DNA from 2 places in the Saccharopolyspora sp. NPDC050642 genome. Region 2 is predicted to be linked to the other one. Evidence: riboswitches for the same ligand, from Rfam matches in the RefSeq annotation. Region 2 holds a riboswitch; the other holds the start of a gene.

Region 1 (3,977 bases), on a different contig from region 2:
GACGTCGACGTGCTCGCAGCCGCCGTAGTAGCGGCGGCCCGGGTAGCCCTCGGCGTACTTGTTGGTCAGCACCGAGCCCTGCGCCTCGAGGACGGCCTGCGGTGCGAAGTTCTCCGAGGCGATCATCTCCAGCGTGCTCTGCTGGCGGTTGAGTTCGGCGCCGACCGCCGCCGCCACCTCGGGGTCCACCGCGGCCAGCTGGTCGTTGAACAGGTCCGGTGTCGACATGGTGTTGCCTCCTGTGTATTTCTCTTCAGGCATTGCGGCGGTAGAACGGCAGCTCGACGACCTGCACCGCGACGGCCTTGCCGCGGATGTCGACCTGCAGCTGCGTGCCGGGTTCGCTGTGGTCGCGGTCCACGTAGGCCATCCCGATCGGGTGGCCGAGCGTCGGGGAGGGGGCGCCGCTGGTCACGACGCCGATCTCGGCGCCGTCGGCGTCCAGCACGCGGTAGCCGTGCCGGGGCGCCCGGCGCTGCTCGGTGCTCAAGCCGACCAGCGTGCGCTCGGTGGGCTTCTCGGCCGCGGCGGCCAGCGCGTCCTTGCCGACGAAGTCGCCGGCCTTGTCCAGCTTGACCACCCGGCCGAGGTTGGCGTGGAAGGGCGTGAGCTCGGCGGACAGCTCGTTGCCGTACAGCGGCATGCCGGCCTCCAGCCGCAGCGTGTCGCGGCAGGACAACCCGGCGGGCTGCAGCCCGTGCTCGGCGCCGGACTCGGTCAGCGCCTGCCAGACCGCCTCGGCGTCGCCGGGCTCGGTGAACAGCTCGAAGCCGTCCTCGCCGGTGTAACCGGTGCGCGCCAGCAGCACGTCCTTGCCCGCGACCCGGCTGCGGTAGCCCGCGTAGTACTTGACCTCGGCGAGGTCGGTGTCGGTCAGCGGCGCGAGGATCGCGACCGCGTTCGGGCCCTGCACCGCGATCAGCGCGTAGTCGTCGGAGACGTCCTGGTGCTCGGCGTCGAAGCCGCCGATGCGCTCGGCCAGCTCGGCGGAGACCACGGCGGCGTTCGCCGCGTTGGCCACCACCAGGAACTCCTCGTCGCCGAGCCGGTAGACGATCAGGTCGTCGAGCACGCCACCGGCGGCGTTGCAGATCATCGTGTAGCGGGCGCGGCCGGGCTTGATCGCGGACGCGTTGGCGACCAGCGCGTAGTCCAGCGCCGCGGCGGCCTGCGGCCCGCTGATCCGGATCTCACCCATGTGGGTCAGGTCGAACAGGCCGGCGCCGGTGCGCACCGCGTTGTGCTCGGCGGTGTCGCCCGAGTAGCGCAGCGGCATCCGCCAGCCGGCGAATTCGGTGAACGTCGCCCCGAGGGCTTCGTGCACGTGGTGCAAGGGCGTCTGTCGTGGCGACGACATGGTGAGACTCCTCCTGGTGGGCGCCGGTCGGCAGTCGAGGGCCGGTCAGCTCACTGAGTCCAACCTTATCGGGGATGCCTCGACCTCGACCTGCGCGGGCTTGCGCTGGTCGGGCGGTCTCCCCGGAGTCATTGGCCTGAGAGTTTCGCCGCCCGCGAGGGGGCGGCTTGCACCGTGGGCGAGAAGCGGGCGCTTCTGCTTTTCTCCGTGTTCGCCTGGTGCCGTGCGGTGCCGGTGCCTGAGAGTTTGCTGGGGAGAATTGCTCCTTCGGCGCTCCGGTCCCGGAACGGGCCGGAGTCTCTCCCGCACGACGTCGTGGGCGCGGTATTCGGTTGTGCGAACAGGACGCTACGAACCGGCGTGACCCACGTCAACCGGGCGGGTGAGTGATCTCAGGCGGAGAGCTCGCCGTACTGCTTCTCCAGGCCGTCGACCAGGGCGGCCAGGGCCAGCTCGAAGCTGTCGGCGTCGATCTCCGCCGCGTGCTCGCGGAGCAGGTGGGCCTTGTTCAGGTGCGGGAAGCGGTCGCCGTAGAGCGCCGCGTCGTCCGGGAAGCCGCCGCTGAAGGAGCCCATCGCCGAGCCCACCACCAGGTACTTCGTCGAGGCGCCGATCATCGTGGCGTAGCGCTGCGGCCAGCCCGCCCTGGTCAGGCCGCCGTGCACCGCGTCCGCCCGGCGCAGCGCGTTCTCCCGGCGGGCCGGGCCGTAGGCCAGGAACGGGACCAGGTTCGGGTGGGCGATCAGGGCGGCCCGGTAGGAGCGCGCCCAGGTGCGGAGGCCGGTCGTCCAGTCCGCGTCGAAGCCGGAGACGTCCACCGCGGTCATCACGTCGTCGGCGATCTCGTGCAGCAGCTCGTCCTTGGTCGACACGTGGTTGTACAGCGACGCCGCGCGGACGCCGAGCCGTTCGGCCAGCCGCCGCATGGACAGCGCTTCGAGACCGTCGGCGTCGATGATCTCCAGGCCGATCCGCCGGATGCGTTCCGGCGACAGCCGGGGGGTGGTCGGTCTGGGCACGTCTTCTCCTCGTCGGATCCCTTGCGGCGGTCGCCGGGACCGCCTTAGGCTGCCACAAAACTAACGACGTTAGTTAGCTGGCCGCAGGAAAGGATCCGGCGATGGTCGACTTCTCGCTGTCCGACACAGAACGCGACATCCGCGACTGGGTGCGCAACTTCGTCCAGCGCGAACTGGTGCCGCTGGAACAGGAGGTGCTGCGCCGCGAGCGCGCCGGGGAACGCGGCCTGACCAAGGACGAGCAGCGGGAACTGCAGGACAAGGCGAAGCAGGCCGGGTTCTGGGGCGTGCAGACGCCCGAGGAGTACGGCGGCATGGGCCTGTCGGCGGTGATGACGGCGCTCATCGAGGTCGAGCTCGGCCGCACCTTCGTGCCGTTCCGCTTCGGCGGCTACGCCGACAACATCCTGTACTACGCCAACGACGACCAGAAGGAGCGCTACCTGCTCCCGACGATCGAGGGCACCCGCAAGTCGTGCTTCGCGATCACCGAGCCCGGCGCCGGCTCGGACGCCAAGAACCTGCGCACCACCGCCGTCAAGGACGGCGACGAGTGGGTCATCAACGGCGAGAAGACCTTCATCACCGGCGGCATCGACGCCGACTTCGTGATGGTCTTCGCCGTCACCGACCGGGAGAAGGGCGCCAACGGCGGCGTCACCTGCTTCCTGGCCGACCGCGACGCGGGCTGGAAGTCCGAGCCGATCGACATCATGGGCCCGTGGGAGCGGCAGCCCGCGGCGCTGGTGTTCGACAACGTGCGGGTCCCGGAGCACAACGTGCTCGGCGAGGTCGGCCACGGCTTCAAGCTCGCCATGCAGTGGATCGGCCGCGGCCGCTACCTGCTGCCCGCGCACGCCCTCGGCGCCTGCGAGCGGCTCGTCGAGATGGGCATGGAATATGCCAAGACCCGCGAGACCTTCGGCAAGCCGATCGCCGAGCGCCAGGCCATCCAGTGGATGATCGCCGACTCCGCGGTGGAGATCGAGGCGCTGCGCTGGCTCGTGCTGCAGGCGGCCTGGCAGGTCGACCAGGGCATGGACTCCCGGCACGCGCAGTCGGTGGCCAAGCTCTTCGGCGCCACCCGCGCCAACGAGATCGTGGACCGGGTCCTGCAGATGCACGGCGGCATGGGCTACACCAAGGAGCTGCCGGTCGAGCGCTGGTACCGCGACCTGCGGCTGCTGCGCATCTTCGAGGGCACCGACGAGATCCAGCGCCGCACCGTGGCGCGGAACCTGCTCAAGGGCCACGCATCGATCAGCGGCGTGCTCGGCTGATTCGTGACCGATTTGTCGGTAGCCTGGTGGTAGCCGTGACTCCGAACCGCCGGGAGCGACGATGTCTCTGTTCAAGAAGGTCGCCGATTTCGCCAGCAGCCCGCAGGGCCGCAAGGTGATCGACCAGGCCAAGAAGTACGCCTCCGACCCGAAGAACAAGGAGAAGATCGACCAGGTCAAGAACAAGTTCTTCGGCAAGGACGGCAAGAGCCACTGACCGAACGGCGAAACGGCCCCCGGCGATCCCGCCGGGGGCCGTTCTCGTGCGCAGCGATTCGCCGGTGTGAGATGGTCGTGGAGGGTTCGGACTTGGGAGGGCAC
Region 2 (3,977 bases):
GGGGTGACAGGAAGGTTCCCTTGCTCGCGGCCACCCGAGCGGCCGGTGAAAGCAAGGGAACTTTCCTGTCATGCGGTGGCAGGAAGGTTCCCTTCCGCACGTCACCGGGGGTGCGTCACGGGCCTGGTGGTGACAGGAAGGTTCCCTTGCTCGCAGCCGGCGGGGGCGCGGCTCGGCGGGGGCGGGGTGACAGGAAAGTTCCCTTGCTGTCAGCCGTGCTGGGCCCAGCGGTCGGCGAGCAGTTGCACGAACAGCGCTGCGCGGACGTTGGGGCTCTCCAGGTCGATGTCCACGAGTTGGGTGAGCCGCTTCATCCGGTAGCGGAAGGTGTTCGGGTGCACGCGCAGCTCTCGGCTCGCCTGCCGCGGGTCGCCCGGGTGGCGCAGCCACGCGTGGAGGGTTGCCAGGTATTCGGTGCCCTGCGTTCGGTCGTGCTCGCGCAGCACCGGCAGCGGGCCCAGGGAGCCGACGCCCGCGTCGGTCGACGCACCGGCCATCCGGCTGAGCACCACCAGGTGCCAGTTGTCCTCGTACACCGCCACCCGGTCGCGCAGCTGGCCGGTGCGCAGCAGGCCGACCAGCTCCTCGGCCTGCGCGCGCGACTGGGGCAGGTCGGCGACCGCCACCGCATTGCCCACCGCGATCAGCGGGCGCGGCGAAGCGTCGTGGGACATGAGCGCTTCTCGCAGGTCCGGCCAGCCGCCCGCGCCCGCCCGGTCCGGCACCAGGGCGTAGAGCATGGTGCCGATCTCGGTGACCAGCGGGCGCCGCCCGATCCCGCGCGTGATCCACTCCCACATCGCCAGCCGGTGCCCCTCCGCGGGCCCGGCGGACGACGGCATTTCGATCGCGACGACCCGATGCGCCTCGTTGGGCACGGCGAGCTCGTTCACGGCCACCCGCCAGCCCTCGCCCCCCTCCAGCAGCAGCCGCACCTGCTCGGCGGACCGGCGGCGCTCCGCGTCCGCCACCGCCCGCCACCGCAGCAGTTGCAGCGCGACCAGCGGCGCGGTGTCGGCGAACGCGGTGGAGCGCTCCTCGGAGACCTCCCCGGGCACCACGGCCCACATCGAGCCGAGCAGCTCGCCGCCCATCCGGATCGGCACCACCAGGCGGGGCAGGGTGCCGTCCTGCTGGGCGGGCACGAAGATCGCCGAACTGCCCTTGCTGAGCTGGCGGAACGTGCCGCGGGCCCGGAACTTGGCGAGCACCTCGTCGGGCTGCTTCCGGCCCATGATCGTCGACACCCGCGCCGGGTCGGTCAGGTCCTGCCGGGCGGAGTAGGCCAGGACCTGGGAGTGCGCGTCCTCGATCGTGACCGGCGCGTCCACCACGTCGGCGACCGCGTCGGCGAGGCGGAACAGGTCGCCGACCCCGGTGCCGCGCGCGTCGGCCTCCTCGATGCCGGTCCCGGCCAGCGCCGCCCGGATCAGCCACACCAACTGCGCCCAGCCGGTACCCGGCCGGACCTCCACCAACGCCACTCCGGCTTCCTCGGCCGCCGCGGCCACCGCGTCGTCCGCCGAGATCGGCGGCTTGAGCAGCACCGCTGCCGCGCCCTGCGCGCCGCAGGCCCTCGCCAGCCGCTTCGCCTGCTCGCGATCCGCGACGGCCACGCCCAGCACGAGGTCGCCGCCCGCCGCGGTCGGCGGCTCATCGGGTTCGGCGATGACGACGTCCCCTACGCAGACCGTCGGCTCTGGGCTGACCACGGTGCGCAGCAGTGTGGGGCCGACCCGTTCGACCAGCGCCCGGATGTCCAGCATCACCGGCCTCCTGAGTGCTTCGGGCCGCCGCCGGTCAGGTGGGGGAGGGCATTGACACCAGGGCTGGCCCGTTTATCGTTGCTGAGCACATCGACAATCGCATACCGGCCGTCGACCCCGTGCGGGAGAGACCTTGAGGGCTCACGCCGAGCCGTCAGGGCGCCGAAGGAGCAAGACTCCCCACAAACTCTCAGGCACCCATGACCGTTCGGGCGAGGCAACTCTGGAAAGCGCGCGTCATCCCTGACGCTCCACCCACGGTGCAAGCCGCGAGAAACCGCGGCGAAGCTCTCAGGTTCCGAAACAGAGGGGGAGGCCCAGCCCCGCTCGGGCATCCCTGCCCCCGAAAGCCTTGGAGCCTCCCGCCATGTCCCTGCCTGCGAACCTGCGCTATACCGAAGAGCACGAGTGGATCGAGGACCGCGACGAGCTGGTCCGGATCGGCATCACCCAGCACGCCGCGGACGCGCTCGGCGACATCGTCTTCGTGCAGCTGCCCGAGGTGGGGGAGCAGATCGAGGCGGGCCAGGCCTGCGGCGAGCTGGAGTCCACGAAGTCCGTCAGCGACCTGTTCGCGCCGGTCACCGGCGAGGTCGTGGCGATCAACGAGTCCGTCGTGGACGATCCGGCGCTGGTCAACTCCGAGCCCTACGGCGAGGGCTGGCTGCTGGAGGTGCGCACCTCCGACACCGGTGCTCTGCTCACCGCCGAGCAGTACGCCGCGGTGATCGCGGAGTAGCGGGGATTAGGCGAGGGAGGAGACGGTCAATGGCGATCAGCGTCTTCGACCTGTTCTCGGTCGGTATCGGGCCGTCCAGTTCGCACACGGTCGGCCCGATGCGCGCGGCCCGGCTGTTCGTGCAGCGGTTGCACGGCGAGGGACGGTTGCCGCAGGTCAAGCGGATCAAGGCGGAACTGTTCGGGTCGCTCGGCGCGACCGGGCACGGGCATGGCAGCCCGAAGGCGGTGCTGCTCGGCCTCGAGGGGCACAGCCCGGAGACCGTCGACCCGGCGGCGGTGGAGGGCCGGGTCGCCGAGATCCGGGAGACCGGGCGGCTGCGGCTCGACGGCGTGCAGGAGATCCGGTTCACCGTGGACCGCGACCTGGTGATGCACCGGCGCAAGTCGCTGCCGCTGCACCCCAACGGGATGCGGTTCACCGCGACCGGCACCGACGGGGTCGAGCTGGAGAGCGCGGTCTACTACTCGGTCGGCGGCGGTTTCGTCGTCGACGAGGACGCCACCGGCACCGATCGGATCAAGCCCGACGCGACCGCGGTGCGGTACCCGTTCCGGACCGGCGCGGAACTGCTCGCCCGCACCGAGGAGTCCGGGCTGCCGATCAGCGGCGTCATGCTGGCCAACGAGCTGTCCTGGCGCGGCGAGGACGCCGTGCACAAGGAGCTGCTGGGCATCTGGCAGGTCATGCGCGAATGCGTGGACAACGGATGCCGGAACTCCGGTGAACTGCCCGGCGGGCTCAAGGTCCGGCGGCGGGCGGCGGAGCTGGCCGCTTCGCTGACCGAGCACGACGATGCGCTGGAGTGGGTGACGCTCTTCGCGCTCGCGGTGAACGAGGAGAACGCGGCCGGCGGGCGCGTGGTGACCGCGCCGACCAACGGCGCGGCCGGGATCGTCCCCGCGGTGCTGCACTACTACATGCGGTTCGTGCCGGGCGCCGACGACGCCGGCGTGGTGCGCTTCCTGCTCGCGGCCGGTGCGGTCGGCGTGCTGTTCAAGGAGAACGCATCGATCTCCGGTGCCGAGGTCGGCTGCCAGGGCGAGGTCGGGTCGGCGTGCTCGATGGCGGCCGCCGGGCTCGCCGAGGTGCTCGGCGGGACCCCGAGCCAGGTGGAGAACGCCGCGGAGATCGCGATGGAGCACAACCTCGGGCTCACCTGCGACCCGATCGGCGGTCTCGTGCAGATCCCGTGCATCGAGCGCAACGCGGTCGCGTCGGTGAAGGCGATCACGGCGGCGCGGATGGCGCTGCGCGGCGACGGCACCCACTTCGTCTCGCTGGACAAGGTCATCAAGACCATGCGCGAGACCGGCCGGGACATGAAGGTCAAGTACAAGGAGACGGCTCGCGGCGGCCTCGCCGTCAACGTCATCGAGTGCTGACCCGCCGCACGCCCGGTGAGTGCATGGGAACTTTCCTGTCACCACCGGGCCGTGTGGTGCGTGCATGGGAACTTTCCTGTCACCACT

What was found. Region 2 has a riboswitch for glycine ahead of gcvH (glycine cleavage system protein GcvH). Riboswitches for the same ligand answer to the same signal wherever they lie in the genome.
Region 1: linked by a shared signal. The riboswitch ahead of gcvT (glycine cleavage system aminomethyltransferase GcvT) and the one ahead of gcvH (glycine cleavage system protein GcvH) in region 2 are both predicted to bind glycine.

The regions. Positions count from the first base shown of each region.
Region 1 covers NZ_JBFAIN010000017.1:146,555-150,531, reverse strand. The annotation lists gene glyA (serine hydroxymethyltransferase) at 1-228, opposite strand, end outside; gene gcvT (glycine cleavage system aminomethyltransferase GcvT) at 254-1,357, opposite strand; glycine riboswitch at 1,473-1,573, opposite strand; glycine riboswitch at 1,574-1,673, opposite strand; gene AB0H93_RS25205 (TetR/AcrR family transcriptional regulator) at 1,750-2,376, opposite strand; gene AB0H93_RS25200 (acyl-CoA dehydrogenase family protein) at 2,478-3,656, shown strand; gene AB0H93_RS25195 (hypothetical protein) at 3,718-3,873, shown strand.
Region 2 covers NZ_JBFAIN010000012.1:37,331-41,307, forward strand. The annotation lists gene AB0H93_RS20035 (helix-turn-helix domain-containing protein) at 210-1,766, opposite strand; glycine riboswitch at 1,879-1,983, shown strand; gene gcvH (glycine cleavage system protein GcvH) at 2,134-2,505, shown strand; gene AB0H93_RS20045 (L-serine ammonia-lyase) at 2,535-3,890, shown strand.